Regions from separate parts of the Streptomyces sp. NPDC054834 genome, predicted to be linked through region 1. Evidence: riboswitches for the same ligand, from Rfam matches in the RefSeq annotation. Region 1 holds a riboswitch; the other holds the start of a gene.

Region 1 (9,904 bases):
ACGGGAACTCCTCAGTGCTGGGGTGGTGCAGGGGGGTGGGGTGCCCCGCCCACCTACGAGTGTGCGGGGCACCCCACGAAAAGGAACTACTTGTTCAGAGCGGGGTACAGCGGGTGCTTGTCGGCCAGGGCCTTGACCCGGGCCTTCAGGGCCTCCGCGTCGTAGGACGGCTTGAGCGTCTGGGCGATCACGTCCGCGACCTCGGCGAAGTCCTCGGCCGTGAAGCCGCGGGTCGCCAGGGCCGGCGTACCGATCCGCAGACCGGAGGTGACCATGGGCGGACGCGGGTCGTTCGGGATCGCGTTCCGGTTGACCGTGATGCCGACCTGGTGCAGCCGGTCCTCGCCCTGCTGTCCGTCCAGCTCCGAGTCGCGCAGGTCGACCAGGACCAGGTGCACGTCCGTACCGCCGGACAGGACGCTCACCCCGGCCTCGTGGACGTCCGGCGCGCTGAGCCGCTCGGCCAGCAGCCGCGCACCCTCCAGCGTACGACGCTGGCGCTCCTTGAAGTCCTCGGAGGCGGCGACCTTGAAGGAGACCGCCTTGGCCGCGATCACGTGCTCCAGGGGGCCGCCCTGGAAGCCCGGGAAGACGGAGGAGTTCAGCTTCTTCGCGAAGTCCTTCTTCGCCAGGATGATGCCGCCGCGCGGGCCGCCGAGGGTCTTGTGGGTGGTGGAGGTGACCACGTCCGCGTACTCCACCGGGTTCGGGTGGAGACCGGCGGCGACCAGGCCCGCGAAGTGCGCCATGTCGACCCACAGGTACGCCCCGGCCTCGTCGGCGATCCGGCGGAACTCGGCGAAGTCCAGCTGCCGCGGGTACGCCGACCAGCCCGCGATGATCACCTTCGGCCGGTGCTCCTTGGCCAGCCGCTCCACCTCGGCCATGTCGACCAGGCCGGAGTCGTCGACGTGGTAGGCGACCACGTTGAACTGCTTGCCGGAGAAGTTCAGCCGCATGCCGTGGGTCAGGTGGCCGCCGTGCGCCAGGTCCAGGCCGAGGATGGTGTCGCCGGGCTGGGCCAGCGCGAACAGGGCGGCCTGGTTGGCGGAGGCACCGGAGTGGGGCTGCACGTTGGCGTACTCGGCGCCGAACAGCTCCTTGATCCGGTCGATGGCGATCTGCTCGGCGACGTCGACGTGCTCGCAGCCGCCGTAGTAGCGGCGGCCCGGGTAGCCCTCGGCGTACTTGTTGGTGAGGACCGAGCCCTGCGCCTCCATGACCGCGAGCGGCGCGAAGTTCTCCGAGGCGATCATCTCGAGGGTGGACTGCTGGCGCTCGAGCTCGGCGTCGACCGCGGCGGCGATCTCCGGGTCGAGCTCGTGCAGGGACGTGTTCAGGACAGTCATACGGCTACGACTCCTCAGCCGGCGGTGTGGGTGACGTACTCGTCGGCGGAGAGCAGGTCGGCCGGCTCCTCCGTGACGCGGACCTTGAACAGCCAGCCACCCTCGAAGGGGGCGGAGTTCACCAGCGACGGGTCGTTGACGACGTCCTCGTTGGTCTCGGTGACCTCACCGGTGACCGGCGAGTACAGGTCGGACACCGACTTGGTCGACTCGAGCTCGCCGCAGGTCTCACCCGCGGTCACGGTGGAGCCGACGTCGGGGAGCTGGGCGTAGACGACGTCACCGAGCGCGTTGGCCGCGAACTCCGTGATGCCGACCGTCGAGACGCCGTCCTCGGCGGCCGACAGCCACTCGTGCTCCTTGCTGTAGCGCAGCTGCTGGGGGTTGCTCATGGCCTGGATTCTCCTGTACGCGCGGGAGCGCTGATGAAGGGGGGGACTGCTGTGAACGCGTGTGATCAGCGGGAATGTGCGCAGGGTCACGTCCGGATACCGGTACCCGCGCCAAGTGTCTACTTCTGGCGCTTGTAGAACGGCAGCGCCACGACTTCGTACGGTTCGTGGCTGCCCCGGATGTCCACGCCGACACCGGGCGTGCCCGGCGCCGCGTGCGCCGCGTCGACGTAGGCCATGGCGATGGGCTTGCCCAGCGTGGGGGAGGGCGCACCGGAGGTGACCTCGCCGATCACCGCGCCGCCGGCGACGACCGCGTATCCGGCGCGCGGCACCCGGCGGCCCTCGGCGACCAGGCCGACCAGGACGCGCGGCGGGTTCCGCTCGGCGCGCGCGGCGGCCTCGGCCAGCGCCGCCCGGCCCACGAAGTCGCCCTCCTTCTCGAACTTCACCACCCGGCCGAGCCCGGCGTCGAAGGGGGTGAGCGAGGTGGTGAGCTCGTGCCCGTACAGCGGCATGCCCGCCTCCAGGCGGAGCGTGTCCCGGCAGGACAGGCCGCAGGGCACCAGCCCGACGCCCTCGCCGGCCTTGCTCAGCGCCTGCCACAGCTCGACCGCGTGCTCGGGCTTCACGAAGAGCTCGAAGCCGTCCTCGCCGGTGTAGCCGGTGCGCGCGATGAGCGCCGGGACGCCGGCGACGGTGCCGGGCAGGCCCGCGTAGTACTTCAGGCCGTCGAGGTCGGCGTCGGTGAGGGACTTCAGGATGCCGGGGGACTCCGGGCCCTGGACGGCGATCAGGGCGTAGGCGTCCCGGTCGTCGCGGACCTCGGCGTCGAAGCCGGCGGACCGCTCGACGAGCGCGTCGAGGACCACCTGGGCGTTGGAGGCGTTGGCCACGACCATGTAGTTGCTCTCGGCCAGCCGGTAGACGATCAGGTCGTCCAGGATGCCGCCGTCGGCCCGGCAGATCATGGTGTAGCGGGCGCGCCCGACACCGACCGAGGCGATGTTCCCGACGAGGGCGTGGTTCAGCAGGTCGGCGGCCTGAGGGCCGGTCACGGTGATCTCGCCCATGTGGGAGAGGTCGAACAGCCCGGCCTTGGCGCGCACGGCGAGGTGCTCGTCGCGCTCGGAGCCGTAGCGCAGGGGCATGTCCCAGCCGGCGAAGTCGGTCATGGTCGCGCCGAGCGAACGATGCAGGGCATCGAGCGCGGTACGGCGGAGTTCGGTACTGCTCATCGGCGGTCGTCTCCCAAAGGCATGACAGGCGAGGTCGTTCCTCCCCATCTGTCATCGGAACCTGAGAGGTTCGCCCTGACCACAGGAGTGATCATGGCTTGCACCTTGGGTGGAGCCGCTGACACAGCGGCCCGCTTTTCAGATGTGCCTCGCCCGCGCGGTAACGGGGCCTGAGAGATTCAAGGGAGGGACTTGCTCCTTCGGCGCCCCGCACCATCGGTGCCGGGGACTCTCCCGCGCGGATTCAAACGGCCGGTATGCAGTTGGCGCGCACATCATTGCACGCCTCCCGGTCGCACGGCAGACCGGACGTGCGCCTCTCTTTGTGACACGCCTGTGGCCGCAAGCGGACGGAACCGCGAGACACCGTGCATTACCTTCTCTTTACATTCAGAGGGGAGAACCTTTCCTGAACCCCCCAGGGAGGACGATCACGGTGACAAGGACCACGGCATACGCGACGACGACGGTCATCGCCCTGCCCCAGCAGCCGGCGGCCCCGGCCCGCGAACGGTGCGACGAGCTCCCCCACGCTCGGCTGCGCTCGCGCGGGGGGACCCCCATGGCACCGGTCGCCCGCGACCTGCGGGACCGCGCGGGGCGCAGTCCGCACGGCCTGCTCTTCGGCCCCCGGGACCTGGTGGTGATCACCGGTCTGCCGGGCAGCGGCAAGTCGACGCTGATGCACCGCGCGGTCCAGGGCCCGCGCATCGACTCCCAGGACGCCCGCGACCGCTGGGAGCGCCGCATGCCCGGCTTCCTGCCGTACGCGGTGTACCGCCCCCTGGTCCGCCTCGCCCACTACGCCGGACTGCGCCGCGCCCTGCGCTCCGGCGAGGGGGTCGTCGTGCACGACTGCGGTACGCAGGCCTGGGTGCGCGACTGGCTGGCCCGCGCGGCCCGCCGCCGGGGCGGCACGCTGCACCTGCTGCTGCTCGACGTCCCGCCCGCCACGGCCCGGGAGGGCCAGCGCGAGCGCGGCCGGGGCGTCTCCCGGTACGCCTTCCTGCGCCACCGCAGGGCGGCCGCCCGGCTGCTGCGCGAGGTGGAGCGGGGCGAACTGCCCCAGGGCTGCGGCTCGGCGGTCCTGCTCGACCGGGACGCGGCGGACGTGCTGCGCCGGATCGGCTTCGCGACCTGAGGAGACCCGCCTGGCCGCGCACAGGTACCCGCTAGCCTTTCAGGCACAACAGTTGGTCCCAGCAGGCGGTAGGCAGATGGACTTCCCGGCGGACTTTCCCGCGGACTTCCCGGCACAGACGCACCCCCATCCGCACAGCGGTTGGCCCGGCAACGAGCTGGAGGAGGTGCTGTCGGCGTCGTTCGGCATCCCCTTGGCCGGCGGCCGGATCATCGAGGTGCTGGGCCGGAGCTACGTCTGGGTCCCGCTGCCCAACGGCGGCGGCCCCGGCAGCGGCCCGCTCGACCTGCCCACCATGGAGATCGACGGCCAGGCGTACGTGCCGGTGTTCAGCTCCGAGGAGCAGTTCCGCCAGGTCGTCGGTTCCCACATCGGGTACACCGTCGCCCCGGCCGTGGAGTTCGCCCGCGGCCTGCCCCCGCACGTCGGCATCGTCGTCAACCCGGACGGCATGGTCGGCGTCCCGCTCCCGCCGCAGGCCGTGGCCGAGCTGTGCCGGGCCGGCCGTACCCCGCTCGACGGCCCGGCGGGCGGTGGCCGCGTCCGCCTCTTCGAACCCGACTGGCAGGAGGACCCGGTCGACTTCCTCGCCGCCGCCTCCGCCGAGTTCGAGCGGATCAGCGTCGTCCGCACCGCCCGCCGCTGCCTGGCCGCCATCGAGACGGCCGACCCGGTCATGTTCATAGGCGTCGAACTCTCCCGGTGGGAGGGCGACCTGCGGGCCCTGCCCCTGGACGCCCTGGGCCGGGCTCTGGGCACGGTCCCGGTGCGGTGGCCGGTCAACCTGGTCCTGCTGGACGTGACCGACGACCCGGTGGCCGACTGGCTGAAGACGACCGTCCGGCCCTTCTACCAGTCCGGCAACTGAAACGCGCCCCCCGAGGGGCGCGGGGCCGTGTCGACACGCGGCCCGGAGCGACAAGCCACACACAACCCGCACTCGCCGACGGACACTAAGCCGCGAGCTCCCAGGCGCTTAAGCTGTTTCCACACGCGGGGCGACTTCTCGAAGGGGCGGTAACAGGTGAGCGCGAGCGGCACCGCTGCGACCGGACAGGTCGAGCACATGCTGCGCCAGGTGATGCCCGGGCGTTACGACGCCTACGAGGCACTCCTCAGGGCGCTCGCGACCCCCGCCTCCGGCCAGATCTGGATGCTCCTGTGGCACGGCCAGGCCGGATCCCCCGACGCCCAGTACGGGAACATGGAGGTGGACGGCTCGGGCTACGCGCCCTGCGTCACCTCAGCCCAGGAGCTGTCGGCCAGCGGCTGGAACCGCTCGTACGAGGTGGTCGACGCGGTCGACGTGGCCCGCACCCTCTACCCGGACCAGTTCGGCCTCTGGCTCAACCCGCACGCCCCGGGCGGCGGTGTCGGCGTCCCCTGGCTCGACCTGCGCAGGATCGCCACCGGTCTGGACCGCCAGCCGGCCGGCCCGCTGCGCCTGTCGGAACCAGGCGTCGAGGTCCCGCAGTTCTACGCCCTGCTCGCGCAGAACGCCCACCGCACCCAGGCCGTCCGCTCGTTGCGCCGCGCCTGGGTGCAGCCCGCGCTCGGGGCGCCGTACCTCGCCATCGGACTGGACGTGTACGACACCTCGCCGCCCGCCGTGGACTCGGTGCGCGCGATGATGCAGCAGTCCGTCGGGGCGGTCCCGGACGGGCTGCCGGTGTCGACCGTCGTGATGTCCGACGAGTACGACCCCGTCGTCATGTGGATGCGGGCCAAAGCCCGTCCCTTCTACGACCGTGAGGCGCACGCCCCCGCCCCGCCCACGGCACCCGCCGCCGGGTACGGTTATCCGCCGGCGCAGGGTGGCTACTGAGCGGATCGGACCTCCGTGGTCCGCCCATGGGCTTCACAGGGTCGGCACATTTCTCCGCGCGTAGATAACCGCCGATGGTCCTGAAGTGCCCGCTATGACGCTGTTGTACCAACTGGTTCGCGTCCGGGGGGCGTTACCCACTGTTCGGATAACGGAATCCCCTGCACAGCATCACGGTTGCGCATACTTTCCCCGTCAGCTCTGGCGGGTGATCGCGACGAAGCTGAAGACTCGCGACTCAGACGCAAGGTCGAGGGCCTCGTGTCTGAGTGCAAGTCGACAAAGCCGCAATCCGCGGCAGGCGCAGGCCGGTCACCACCGGCGAGAGGGGTCAGGTCACTGTGACCGCACCGATCGAGACCACCGGGGCGGCAGCCGAGGCACAGCCGGAAGCTGTGCTCGAGGGTGCCGGTAAGGGGCAGATCGAGGGCCGTTCCCTGGGGCAGATCGCCTGGACCCGGTTCAAGAAGGACAGAGTCGCCGTGGTCGGCGGCGTCATCGTGATCCTGCTGATCCTCATCGCGATCCTCTCGCGTCCGATCCAGGCGATGTTCGGCCTCGATCCCAACGCCTTCCACCAGGACCTGATCGTGCCCGACACCTCGCTGCCCAAGGGCGGCTGGGGCGGCATGAGTGCCAGTCATCCGCTGGGCGTCGACCCGAAGTTCGGCCGTGACATCGCCACCCGCATCCTGGAGGGCTCCTGGGTGTCGCTGGTGGTCGCCTTCGGCGCCACGGTCCTGTCCAACGTGATCGGCGCCATCATGGGTGTCGTAGCCGGCTACTACGGCGGACGGGTCGACTCGGTCATCAGCCGGCTGATGGACACCTTCCTCGCCTTCCCCCTCCTGCTCTTCGCCATCGCCATCTCCGCCACCCTTCAGGGCGGCGCGTTCGGCCTCAACGGACTGCCGCTCCACCTGAGCGTGCTCATCTTCGTCATCGGCTTCTTCAACTGGCCCTATCTGGGCCGGATCGTGCGAGGCCAGACCCTCGCCCTGCGCGAGCGGGAGTTCGTGGACGCCGCCCGCGGCATGGGCGCCAAGGGCCCGTACATCCTCTTCCGCGAGCTGATGCCGAACCTGGTCGGCCCGATCATCGTCTACTCGACGCTGCTCATCCCGACCAACATCCTCTTCGAGGCGTCCCTGAGCTTCCTCGGCGTCGGCATCCAGCCCCCGCAGGCGTCCTGGGGCGGCATGCTCCGGGAGGCCGTCACGTACTACCAGGTCGATCCCCAGTACATGATCGTGCCCGGACTCGCCATCTTCATCACCGTCCTGGCGTTCAATCTGCTCGGCGACGGTCTCCGCGACGCTCTCGACCCCCGCAGCCGCTAGGCAGCCCCCGAGAGTCCACCAAGTTTCCGATCAATGGAGGGGAAGCAGACCATCATGCGAAGGTCAGCACTGGCCGCGGTTGCGGCCATCGGCTCCGCCAGCCTGCTGGTAGCAGGTTGCAGCAAGGCCGATGACAACAAGGACGGCGGCACGCCGAAGGCGGCCGGTGCCAACAAGGCGACCACGGGTGTCGTCAACGCGTCCGACAAAAAGGGTGGCACGGTCACCTACGAAATGTCGGACGTGCCGGACTCGTTCGACCCGGGCAACACGTACTACGCGTACATGTACAACCTCAGCCGGCTCTACGCGCGCCCGCTGATGACGTTCCAGCCCGGCCCCGGCGAGAAGGGCAACACCCTCGTCCCGGACCTCGCCGCGAGCAAGGGCGTGCCGAGCGACGGCGGCAAGACCTGGACGTACAAGCTGCGTTCGGGCCTGAAGTACCAGGACGGCACGCCGATCACCTCGAAGGACGTCAAGTACGCCGTCGAGCGGTCCAACTTCGCGCGTGACGTGCTCTCGCTCGGCCCGAACTACTTCCAGCAGTTCATGAAGGACGGCGACAAGTACAAGGGTCCGTACAAGGACAAGAGCGCCAAGGGCCTGTCCTCGATCGAGACGCCGGACAACACCACGATCGTCTTCCACCTGAACCGCTCCTTCCAGGAGTTCGACTACCTGGTGGCGGCCCCGCAGACGGCTCCGGTGCCGCAGTCCAAGGACGACGGCGTCGACTACGTCAAGCACATCGTGTCCTCCGGCTCCTACCAGTTCCAGAGCTACCAGGAGGGCAAGCAGGTCGTCCTGGTCCGCAACAAGAACTGGGACCCGAAGACCGACCCGCTGCGCAAGCAGTACCCGGACAAGATCGTCGTCAACCTGAAGGTCAACGCGGAGACGATCGACAAGGACGTCCAGTCCGGCGACGCCACGGCGGAGCTCACCGGTATCGGTGTCGGGGCCTCCACCCAGGCCAGCCTGCTCAACTCCGCGGACGGCAAGGCCAGCACCGACAACGCCTACGGTGGCCGCCTCGTCTACGCGGCGCTCAACACCAAGGTCAAGCCGTTCGACAACGTCGAGTGCCGCAAGGCCGTCCAGTACGCCATCGACAAGGTCTCCGTGCAGACCGCCGAGGGCGGCCCGATCCGCGGTGACATCGCCACCACCGTGCTCCCGCCGGACATCACCGGCTACCAGAAGGCCGACGTCTACGCGACGCCCGGCAACAAGGGTGACGTCGCCAAGGCCAAGGAGCACCTGAAGGCCTGCGGCAAGAAGTCGATCACGACCAACATCACGGCCCGCTCCGACCGTCAGCAGGAGGTCGACGCGGCCACGGCGATCATCAGCTCGCTGAAGAAGGTCGGCATCAACGCCTCCCTGAAGCAGTTCCCGCAGGGCAAGTACTTCACCGACTACGCGGGTGTGCCGAAGTTCACCGAGAAGAACAACGTCGGCATCATGATGATGCAGTGGGGTGCCGACTGGCCGTCCGGCTACGGCTTCCTCCAGCAGATCCTGAACAGCAAGGCCATCAGCCAGTCCGGCAACACGAACCTGTCGCAGTTCGCGAACAAGGGCGTCGACGCCAAGCTGGCCCAGGCGATCGCCAGCCCGGACGTGGCCACCCGCAACAAGCTGTACGCCGAGATCGACAAGACCACCATGGACCAGGCGGTCATTGTCCCGCTGACCTACTTCAAGGTCCTGCTGTACCGCTCGCCGTGGGCGACCAACGTGGTCTCCACCTCCGCGTTCAGCGGTCAGTACGACTACCTCAACCTCGGCACCACGAAGAAGTAGCAGCCCCGGAAGGCAGGTGAAGGCATTGGTGCCCGCGGGCTTCGCGGCCCGCGGGCACCAGCGCCGGTCCCCGTGATCTCGTACATCCTCCGTCGGACGGTAGCGGCAGTGATCCTGCTGCTGGTCGTCTCCGCGGTCACCTTCGCCATCTTCTTCCTGCTGCCGCGACTGGCCGGTCAGACAGCGGACCAGCTGGCACAGCAGTACATCGGCAAGAGCCCGTCGAAGGCGGACATCGCCGCGGTCAAGCACAACCTCGGTCTGGACCAGCCCGTCTACGTCCAGTACTGGCACTTCATCAAGGGGATCGTGGCCGGCGCCGACTACAGCGTCGGTCCCAGCACGGTGCACTGCAACGCGCCCTGCTTCGGCTACTCCTTCAAGACCCACGAGGCGGTCTGGCCGAAGCTCGTCGACCGCCTTCCGGTGACCCTGTCGCTGGCCGCGGGCGCCGCCGTGATGTGGCTGGTGTCCGGTGTGCTGATCGGCGTCATCTCCGCGCTGAAGCCGCGCTCGGTCTTCGACCGCACCTTCATGGGCGTCGCGCTCGCCGGTGTCTCGCTGCCCATGTTCTTCACGGGCAACCTGGCGATCCTGCTCTTCACCTACCAGTGGCCGATCTTCGGCCGCACCTATGTCCCGCTCACCGAGAACCCCGCACAGTGGGCCAACACCCTCTTCCCGGCGTGGTGTTCGCTCGCCCTGCTGTACTCCGCCATCTACGCGCGGCTGACCCGCTCGGGCATGCTGGAGACGATGAACGAGGACTTCATCCGCACGGCCCGCGCCAAGGGCCTGCGTGAGCGCAAG
Region 2 (9,904 bases), on a different contig from region 1:
CCCCGGCCATCGCGCACCAGCAGGAGCCGTCCTCGTCCCAGGCGAGGTCGGGGTCGATGCCCGGCAGCCCGATGCGGACCGGGTCCGACCACGGGCCCTCGGGACGCTCGCTGGTGACGAGGAAGGTGCCGATCCCCCCGACATCGGTGGTGATCACATGGAAGCGCCCGTCGTGGTACCGGATGGTGGGCGCGTAGATCCCGCCGGAGGCCGGGATGTCGTCGGGCAGCTCCCACTGCCCCGGCCGGTCGAGGACGTTGCCGATCTGCCGCCAGTGCACGAGATCCCGGCTGTGGAAGAGCGGGATGCCCGGAAAGTACTCGAAGCTGGAGCAGACCAGGTAGTAGTCGCCCCCCACCCGGCACACGCTTGGATCCGGGTGGAAGCCGGGGATCACCGGGTTGTCGTACGCACGCATGCCATACCCCCAAGTCGGCCTCGGCCGCAGCCGAAAGTTTCGAACCTGGGAGCGAATTTTATTGGCGTGGTGCCGTATATGCGATCAGCCGGCGCTGATCAACTCCTCGAGTGGCGCACGGAGTTGCACTGGTCGCGTGCACGCAGCGTCACATCTGCCGTCCACCGGACCTTCTTAACGCAAGCTTGACGCCCACCACCCCATGAATCAGGGGCCCACGCGTCACTCTCCGCATACGCTGTTGCCGCCGTCCGAGCGATGGCCGGAAACCCACTGAGCCCCACCCAGGAGCACGGCGATGGTCACGACCGAACACCCTCCTCCCAGCCGCCTGCGCGCTTGGATGCTGGAGGGTCTGTCCGACATGGGCAAGGCCGGCGGCCATACGGGACCGCACGCGGAGCCCGAGCCTCCGCACAAGGGTCAGCGCTGGTGGCGGGTGATGTGCCTGACCGGCGTCGACTACTTCTCCACCCTCGGCTACCAGCCGGGCATCGCCGCCCTGGCTGCCGGGCTGCTGTCGCCGATCGCGACCGTCGTGCTGGTCATAGTCACCTTGGCCGGCGCCCTGCCGGTCTACCGCCGGGTGGCCGAAGAGAGCCCGCGGGGTGAGGGTTCCATCGCGATGCTGGAACGGCTGCTCTCCTTCTGGCAGGGCAAGCTGTTCGTGCTCACCCTGCTCGGCTTCGCGGCCACCGACTTCCTGATCACCATCACCCTGTCGGCCGCCGACGCCTCCACCCACCTCGTGGAGAACCCGCACCTGACCAGCACGCTCCACGGTCACCAGATGGTGATCACGCTTTTCCTGGTGGCTCTGCTCGGCGCGGTGTTCCTCAAGGGCTTCCTGGAGGCGATCGGAGTCGCGGTCGCCCTGGTCGGCATCTACCTCGCGCTCAACGTCGTCGTCGTGTTCGTCGGCCTGTGGCACGTCGCCACGGCCGGGCACGTGGTCACCGACTGGACCAGCGCTCTGACCACGGAACACAGCAACATCTTCGTCATGATCGGCCTGTCCCTTCTGGTCTTCCCGAAGCTGGCGCTGGGCCTGTCCGGCTTCGAGACCGGCGTCGCCGTCATGCCGCACGTCCAGGGCGACGACAGCGACACCGAGGAGCATCCCAAGGGCCGTATTCGCGACACGAAGAAGCTGCTGACCGCCGCCGCCGTCATCATGAGCGCCTTCCTGATCGCCACCAGCTTCATCACCACGGTGCTGATCCCGGAGCAGGAGTTCAAGACGGGCGGCCAGGCCAACGGCCGCGCTCTCGCCTACCTCGCCCACGAGTACCTGGGCAACGCGTTCGGCACGGTCTACGACGTCTCCACGATCGCCATCCTGTGGTTCGCGGGCGCCTCCGCGATGGCCGGCCTGCTCAACCTGATGCCGCGCTACCTCCCCCGCTACGGCATGGCCCCGCACTGGGCGCGTGCCGTCCGCCCGATGGTCATCGTCTTCATCCTCATCGCCTTCCTCGTCACCTGGATCTTCGACGCCGATGTCGACGCGCAGGGCGGCGCCTACGCCACCGGTGTGCTGGTCCTGATCAGCTCCGCCGCCATCGCCGTGACCATCGCCGCCCGCAAGGCGGGACAGCGGAAATGGACGATCGCCTTCGCCGTCATCTCCGCCGTGTTCCTCTACACGACGGTCGTGAACGTCATCGAGCGCCCGGACGGTGTGAAAATCGGTGCCTGCTTCATCGTCGGCATCATCCTGGTCTCGCTGCTGTCCCGGCTGGCCCGCGCCTTCGAGCTGCGCGTGACCGACGTGACGCTGGACGACATGGCGCAGCGGTTCGTCCGAGACATCGCCAGCCGCAAGATCCGGCTCATCGCCAACGAGCCCGATCGGCGGGACAAGGCCGAGTACCGCGACAAGATCGAGCAGATCCGGGCCGACAACGACATCCCCGCCCAGGAGGACTTCGTCTTCGTGGAGGTCACGGTCACCGACCCCTCCGAGTTCGAGGCCGAGCTGACCGTCCGCGGCGAGGTGCTTCACGACCGCTACCGCGTCCTGACCCTGGAGTCCTCCTCCATCCCCAACGCCCTCGCCGCCCTCCTCCTGCACGTCCGCGACACCACGGGCTGCATCCCGCACATGTACTTCGAGTGGACCGAGGGCACTCCCTTCGCCAACTTCCTGCGCTTCTTCCTCTTCGGCCAGGGCGAGGTCGCCCCCGTCACCCGGGAAGTCCTGCGCGAAGCGGAACCGAACCGCGAGCGGCGGCCGCGCGTGCACACCGGGTGACCCGCGGTCAGCCCGGATGGCCCGCGGTCAGGCCGCCGTCCCCTTCCTCAGGAACCGGCGCCGCGGCGGCCCGGTCACGACCTGGCCATGGCTCATCCGCCCGCGTATCTCCACGCGCAGGACGACCGGTGCCCCGGGCTCCTCCGCCGGACGCGACCGGATCTTCGCGTAGCCGATCGCGAGGGAGTCGGTGTCCACGACCACTCCCGGCCGGGTCACCAGCCGCAGGGTGCCGCCCCGCATGTCCAGGCCGATGCCCAGGGTGTCGTGTGTGATCACCGCCCCGGTGAAGTCCAGCGTCACGTCGCCCCACGACGAGTCGATCTCCAGGCGCCGCGGAACACCCAGCGATGGCCACGCAGGGCGGCAGATCGGACGTCAGCCCGGCCGGCTCACCCAGGGTCCGGGCGGCCAGGGCCGCACCCACGCGCTCGTCGAGTTCCGCGACGGTCAGCCGGCCGTCCCCCGCCGCAACCGTCAGCACATCCACGACACGGTCCCGGTCCGCGTGCGCGGCCCGTCCGCGTGCGCGGCCCGTCCGCGTGCGCGGCCCACAGCTCAGCCGAAACATGCCCCTCACCCCGATTCCCGATTGGCGACCACGACCAAGAAGAACGCGAACTAAAGACATATCGCGTTATACCCAACGACCGACCCCCCTCCACGGTTCCCTCCGCATTCGCCCTATCGTGACCGGCATGCAGTCCTACACGATCGGCCAAGCGGCGCGGCTGCTCGGCGTGAGCCCGGACACCGCCCGCCGCTGGGCGGACGCGGGCCGGGTGGCGACCCACCGCGACGAGGCGGGGCGGAGACTCGTCGACGGCAAGGACCTCGCCGCGTTCTCTGTCGAACTCGCCAAGGCGGGCGGCGGCGAGGAGGACACGGGCACCTCCTACACCTCGGTCCGCAACGCCTTCCCCGGCATCGTCACCGCGATCAAACTCGGCGACGTCGCGGCCCAGGTCGAGATCCAGGCCGGCCCCCACCGCCTGGTCTCCCTGCTCACCCGCGAGGCCGTGGAGGAACTGGGCCTGGAGGTCGGCATGGAGGCCACCGCCCGCGTGAAGTCGACGAATGTACATATCGACCGGGTATGACGCCGGGCACCCGACGACGCCGCAAATCAGCACATACCCTGCCTGAACGCCCTCGCGCACTACGGTGTGGGGCCATGACCCTGAGCATCCGCAACCAGCTCCCCGGCACCGTCACCGCCGTCCACCCCGGCGAGGTCATGACCATCGTCAAGATCCGCCTGGACGGTGGCCAGGGCCTCACGGCGGCCATCACTTCGGAGGCCGCCGAGCAACTCGCGCTCGCCCCGGGCGCCACCGTCCGCGCTCTGGTGAAGGCTACGGAGGTCTCCCTGGCCACCAGCCGGGTCGACGGTCTCTCGATCCGCAACCAGGTCCCCGGCACCATCACCCACCTCACGATCGGAACTGCCATGGCCTCGGTGAGGGTGACCGTGGACGGTGGCGAACTCACCGCGGCGATCACGAAGGAGGCGGCCACCGACCTCGGCCTCTTCGTGGGCTCCGACGTCGTCGCCCTGATCAAGTCGACCGAGGTGTCGCTGGCGACGGCGTGAACGCGCAAGGGCCCCGCCACACGGACGGGGCCCCATGGTGCCTGTCTGGCCGCTTGCTCAGTCTTCGTACGCGTCCAGCGGCGGGCAGGAGCAGACGAGGTTGCGGTCGCCGAAGGCCTGGTCGATGCGGCGCACCGGCGGCCAGTACTTGTCGGCGGCGGAGACCCCGGCCGGGAACACGGCCTCCTGGCGGCTGTAGGCGTGCTTCCATTCCCCGCCGAGCGCGGCGGCGGTGTGCGGGGCGTTCCGCAGCGGGTTGTCCTCGCCGGGCCACTCGCCCGCGCCGACCTTCTCGATCTCCGCGCGGATCGCGATCATCGCGTCGCAGAACCGGTCCAGCTCGGCCAGGTCCTCCGACTCGGTCGGCTCGATCATCAGCGTGCCGGCCACCGGGAAGGACATCGTCGGCGCGTGGAAGCCGTAGTCGATGAGCCGCTTGGCCACGTCGTCCACGGATACGCCGGTCGCCTTGGTCAGCGGGCGCAGGTCGATGATGCACTCGTGCGCGACCAGGCCGCCCGGGCCGGTGTAGAGCACCGGGTAGTGCGGCTCGAGGCGCTTGGCGATGTAGTTGGCGGAGAGCACGGCGACCTGGGTGGCACGCTTGAGGCCCTCGCCGCCCATCAGGCGGACGTACGCCCAGGAGATCGGCAGGATGCCCGCCGAGCCCCAGGGCGCGGCCGAGATCGGGCCGACTCCCGTCTCGGGACCGGCCGCCGGCTGGAGCGGGTGGTTCGGCAGGTAGGGCGCGAGGTGCTCGCGCACGGCCACGGGACCGACGCCGGGACCGCCGCCGCCGTGCGGGATGCAGAACGTCTTGTGCAGGTTGAGGTGGGAGACGTCACCGCCGAAGTGGCCCGGCTTGGCGAGACCGACCAGCGCGTTGAGGTTGGCGCCGTCGACGTACACCTGGCCGCCGGCGTCGTGGACCCGGGCGCAGATGTCGGCCACGTGTTCCTCGAACACGCCGTGCGTCGACGGGTACGTGATCATCAGCACCGCCAGCTCGTCACGGTACTGCTCGATCTTCGCCCGCAGGTCCTCGATGTCGATCTCGCCGTCCTCGGCGGTCTTCACCACGACGACCTTCATGCCCGCCATCACGGCGCTGGCGGCGTTGGTGCCGTGCGCGGAGGACGGGATGAGGCAGACGGTGCGCTGGTCGTCGCCGTTGGCACGGTGGTAGCCGCGTACGGCGAGCAGGCCGGCGAACTCGCCCTGCGAACCGGCGTTCGGCTGTAGCGAGACCTTGTCGTATCCGGTGACCTCGGCGAGTCGTTCCTCCAGCTCACGGATGAGCGTGAGGTAGCCCTGCGCCTGCTCGGCGGGCGCGAAGGGGTGCAGCTGCCCGAACTCCGGCCAGGTGACCGGCTCCATCTCCGTGGTCGCGTTGAGCTTCATGGTGCAGGAGCCCAGCGGGATCATGCCGCGGTCGAGCGCGTAGTCGCGGTCGGCGAGGCGGCGCAGGTAGCGCAGCATCGCGGTCTCGGAGCGGTACTGGTGGAAGACAGGGTGGGCGAGGTAGCCGTCGGTGCGCAGCAGTGCCTCGGGGAGGGCGTCTGCGGTCGCCTCGTCCAGCGCCTCGATGTCCCCCTCCACCCCGAACGCCGTCCATACGGCGCCCAGCTGGGCGCGGGTCGTGGTCTCGTCGCACGCGGCCGAGACCTGGTCGGCGTCGACGAGCCGCAGGTTGACCCCGTTCTCCCGGCCGGCGGCCACGACCTCGGCGGCCCGGCCGGGCACGCGCGCGGTGACGGTGTCGAAGAAGGCGCCGTGGACGACCTCGACGCCCCCTGCCCGAAGCCCCTCGGCCAGGAGGGTGGCGTACCGGTGGGTGCGCCGCGCGATGACCTTGAGGCCCTCGGGGCCGTGGTAGACGGCGTACATACCGGCCATGACGGCGAGCAGCACCTGGGCGGTGCAGATGTTACTGGTGGCCTTCTCGCGGCGAATGTGCTGTTCGCGGGTCTGGAGCGCCAGCCGGTAGGCCTTGTTGCCGTCCGCGTCGACGGACACGCCCACCAGGCGGCCGGGCAGACTGCGGGCGAACTTCTCGTGCACCGCCATGTAGCCGGCGTGGGGGCCGCCGAAGCCCATGGGCACGCCGAAGCGCTGGGTCGTACCGATCGCGATGTCCGCGCCGAGCTCGCCCGGGGAGGTGAGCAGGGTCAGCGCCAGCAGGTCGGCGGCGACGGTGACGAGCGCGCCGAGCTCGTGCGCCCGGTCGACGACGGGCTTGATGTCGCGTACGGCCCCGGACGCGCCCGGGTACTGGATCAGCACGCCGTTGATCTCACGCTCGGCGACCTCGGCCGGGATGCCCTCGCTGAGGTCGGCGACCACTACCTCCACGCCGGTCGGTTCGGCGCGGGCCTGGATCACGGCGATGGTCTGCGGCAGCGCGTCCGCGTCGACCAGGAAGAGGCCCTTCTTGTTCCTGCCCATACGCCGGGAGAGTGCCATCGCCTCGGCCGCTGCCGTGCCCTCGTCGAGCAGCGAGGCACCGGAGGTCGGCAGCCCGGTGAGCTCGGCGACCATGGTCTGGAAGTTCAGCAGGGCCTCGAGCCGTCCCTGCGAGATCTCCGGCTGGTACGGCGTGTAAGCGGTGTACCAGGCCGGGTTCTCCATCACGTTGCGCAGGATGACGGGCGGCGTGAAGGTCCCGTAGTACCCGAGCCCGATCATCGAGTCGAGGACCTGGTTGCGGTCGGCCAGCGAACGCAGCTCGGCGAGCACCTCGGCCTCGGTACGGGCACCCGGCAGATCCAGGGCGTCGGCATTCTTGATCACATCCGGCACCGCGGCGGCGGTCAGCTCGTCGAGCGAGCCGTAGCCGACGTGCGCGAGCATCTTGGCCCGCGCCTCCTGGTCGGGCCCGATGTGGCGCTGCTCGAAGGGGATGCCCTGTTCGAGCTCGGAGAGCGGGGTGCGGTGGGTGGTCATTGCGGAGGCCTCCTGGTCTGACGCGACCTTCGAGGGGCACCCCGGCGCGGGTACCCCGACGGCCTCCCCCTCTGTCATCTCAACCTGAGAGCTTCACCGGGTCACCCGAGGGCCCCGGCTTTCACCGTCGGTGAGAGCGGAAGCCGTCGAGACACCGCCCTGCTTTCCAGAGTGACCTCGTCCGTGCGGTACGTGAGCCTGAGAGATTCCGGGGAGGAGTTGCTCCTTCGGCGCCTCCGATGGTGTCCGGAGGACTCTCCCGCGCGGGGTCAGCAGCCGCTTGCCAGCGTACCAGCGAGGGCAACGCGCGAGCCTCGAGTGGCCGCCTTCCTGAATGTGCTCTTTTGTAGTGCTTACGGATGAGTTGCGACCACGAGGAGGGACCGTGCGAACGGACATCGATCCGCGCCACCTGATCGGCCGCAAGGCGTTCGACCGCAATGGCGACAAGATCGGCACGATCGACGAGGTCTACCTCGACGACGCGACCGGTGAGCCGGAGTGGGCGGCCATACGCACTGGCCTGTTCTCCAGGGACGCTTTCGTCCCGCTGGAGCCCAGCGAACTGATCGACGGCACCCTCCGGGTTCCCTTCGACCGGTCCCTCATCAAGGACGCGCCCGACTTCGGCGTCGGTCGCCATCTCTCTCCCGAGCAGGAACTCCAGCTCTACCACCACTACGGCCTCGACGTGACCTCGTCTCCTCCGCCCCCGGACCACGACTTCGGCCATTTGGCGGGCACGGACGAGACGGCGGGACCGACGTAGTGGGCCCTCCCCCCACCCGCCCCGTCCGGGACCGCCGGTCACACCCCACAGAACCGCCCCGGCCAGCCGCTTCACCCGGCAGCACCGCCCGGACACGCACCCGATCCCTCGTCCGCCTCAGTCCCATCCGCACCGCGGAGGGACTCATCCGCACCGCGTCAGGGCATGCCCGTACCGCCTTGTGATCCCTCCGCACCGATTTCGGCCCGGTCCGCAGCACTTCCGTACCCGACCGCACCCTTCTCGGGCAGGTCCGCACTCTTCCCGAGCCTCTCCGCACCGATGGGGGCCCGCTCCGCGTCACTTCCGGGTATCTCCGCATCGCCCCCGGATCCCGCCGTCCCGTCCCCGGCGCCCGCCGTCCCGTCCCCGGTGCCCGCCGCACCGCCACGGAGCCCGCTCGCGGCTGCCCGGGCAGTCAACGGCAGCGGATCCGCCGGTTCCAGGGCCGGGTCGTCGACCCGGAAAGTCCGCACGCGGCCGGGCTCCGAGCCGGGCGTCTCGAAGCGCACGGTGACCCGCCCGAGCCCGCTGCCCTGCACCCAGCCGTGCCCGAACTCCGCATGCCGCACGTCGTGCCCCGCGGGCCAGCGCCGTTCGGCCGGCGTCGGCTGTTCCACCGCGGGCTCGGGCACCGCCTCCTCCGCGGCCGCTTCCGCCATCTCACCCGCCGCCTGGGCGAACAGGTCCTCCTGCGTGTAGTCGGCGAGCCCGGAGACGCCCACCCCGAGCAGCCGTACGCCACCGGTCGTGTCGACGGAGTCCAGCAGCCGGGCCGCCGCCTCCCGCACGACCGCCGGATCGTCCGTGGGCCCACGCAGCGTCTCCGACCGGGTCAGTGTCGAGAAGTCGTATCGCCGCACCTTCAGCACGATGGTCCGCCCCGACAGCCCGGCATCGCGCAGCCGCCGCACGCACCGGTCGGCGAGCCGCTGCACCTCCAGGCCGACCCGGAGCCGGTCGTGGATGTCCACGTCATAGGTGTCCTCGACCGATACCGACTTGGCCTCCCGCTCCGCCACCACGGGCCGCTCGTCGTCCGCCAGCGCCATGGCGTGCAGAGCGCGACCGTGGGCCTTGCCCAGCAGCCGTACGAGCTCGTCCTCGCCGGCCTCGGCGAGTTCCTCGACCGTGGTGATCCCGGCGCGTCGCAGATGGTCCCCGGTCGCCGGCCCCACCCCGGGCAGCGTCCGCACCGACATCGGGCCCAGCATTGCCCGCTCCGTCCCCGGCTCGATCAGTACCAGCCCGTCCGGCTTGGCCTGCTCGGAGGCGATCTTCGCGAGCATCTTGGAGGCGGCGAGCCCCACCGACCCCGTCAGTCCCGTGACGGCCCGGATGTCCGCGCGCAGCTTCACCCCGGCCAGCCGTGCCGATTCCTCGTCCCGGGCCGTTCCTCCCGCCTCCAGGTCCACGAACGCCTCGTCCAGGCTCAGCGGCTCGACGAGTGGGGACAGCGCCCGCAGCAAGCCCATCACCTGTTCACTGATCGACCGGTACAGCCCGAAGCGCGGGACGAGATAGGCGGCGTTCGGGGCGAGCCGACGCGCCTGGGCCATCGGCATCGCCGAGTGGACCCCGAAGACCCGTGCCTCGTACGACGCGGTGGCGACCACTCCGCGCGGCCCCAGCCCGCCCACGACGACGGCCTTCCCGCGCAGGCTCGGCTTGGAGGCCTGCTCCACCGAGGCGAAGAAGGCATCCATGTCGAGGTGCAGGATCGTGGGCGCGTTTCTCACACCTCCGATGCTGCACCACACCACTGACAATGCCCCGGCAGCCGGTACGCGGGGCCTCGCCGCCGAGGGGCAGGCGCGGCAGGCGCCGTCAAACCGCCCGGTTGCGTCGCCGCGCCAGCTCGTCGGCGGGGTTCTGCCCGACGAGGGTCTCCCCGGTGTCGATGCGCTCCCCGTGCAGCTGGGAGAG

The links. A riboswitch is a leader RNA that binds a small molecule or an ion and turns the genes downstream of it on or off. The one in region 1 is predicted to bind glycine.
Region 2: another riboswitch for glycine. It lies ahead of gcvP (aminomethyl-transferring glycine dehydrogenase); the one in region 1 lies ahead of gcvT (glycine cleavage system aminomethyltransferase GcvT).

Annotation. Positions count from the first base shown of each region.
Region 1 covers NZ_JBSGZV010000026.1:71,204-81,107, forward strand. The annotation lists gene ACWGJM_RS29865 (L-serine ammonia-lyase) at 1-2, opposite strand, end outside; gene ACWGJM_RS29870 (serine hydroxymethyltransferase) at 87-1,349, opposite strand; gene gcvH (glycine cleavage system protein GcvH) at 1,364-1,741, opposite strand; gene gcvT (glycine cleavage system aminomethyltransferase GcvT) at 1,861-2,979, opposite strand; glycine riboswitch at 3,018-3,127, opposite strand; glycine riboswitch at 3,128-3,226, opposite strand; gene ACWGJM_RS29885 (AAA family ATPase) at 3,410-4,120, shown strand; gene ACWGJM_RS29890 (enhanced serine sensitivity protein SseB) at 4,197-4,988, shown strand; gene ACWGJM_RS29895 (enhanced serine sensitivity protein SseB C-terminal domain-containing protein) at 5,145-5,945, shown strand; gene ACWGJM_RS29900 (ABC transporter permease) at 6,287-7,285, shown strand; gene ACWGJM_RS29905 (ABC transporter substrate-binding protein) at 7,340-9,094, shown strand; gene ACWGJM_RS29910 (ABC transporter permease) at 9,167-9,904, shown strand, end outside.
Region 2 covers NZ_JBSGZV010000024.1:128,611-138,514, forward strand. The annotation lists gene ACWGJM_RS28785 (glycoside hydrolase family 43 protein) at 1-418, opposite strand, end outside; gene ACWGJM_RS28790 (amino acid transporter) at 717-2,672, shown strand; gene ACWGJM_RS28795 (hypothetical protein) at 2,700-2,975, opposite strand; partial or broken gene ACWGJM_RS28800 (DUF1707 SHOCT-like domain-containing protein) at 3,097-3,303, opposite strand; gene ACWGJM_RS28805 (TOBE domain-containing protein) at 3,371-3,772, shown strand; gene ACWGJM_RS28810 (TOBE domain-containing protein) at 3,847-4,266, shown strand; gene gcvP (aminomethyl-transferring glycine dehydrogenase) at 4,324-7,209, opposite strand; glycine riboswitch at 7,386-7,481, opposite strand; gene ACWGJM_RS28820 (PRC-barrel domain-containing protein) at 7,595-7,978, shown strand; partial or broken gene ACWGJM_RS28825 (DNA polymerase IV) at 8,296-9,717, opposite strand; gene ACWGJM_RS28830 (MerR family transcriptional regulator) at 9,806-9,904, opposite strand, start outside.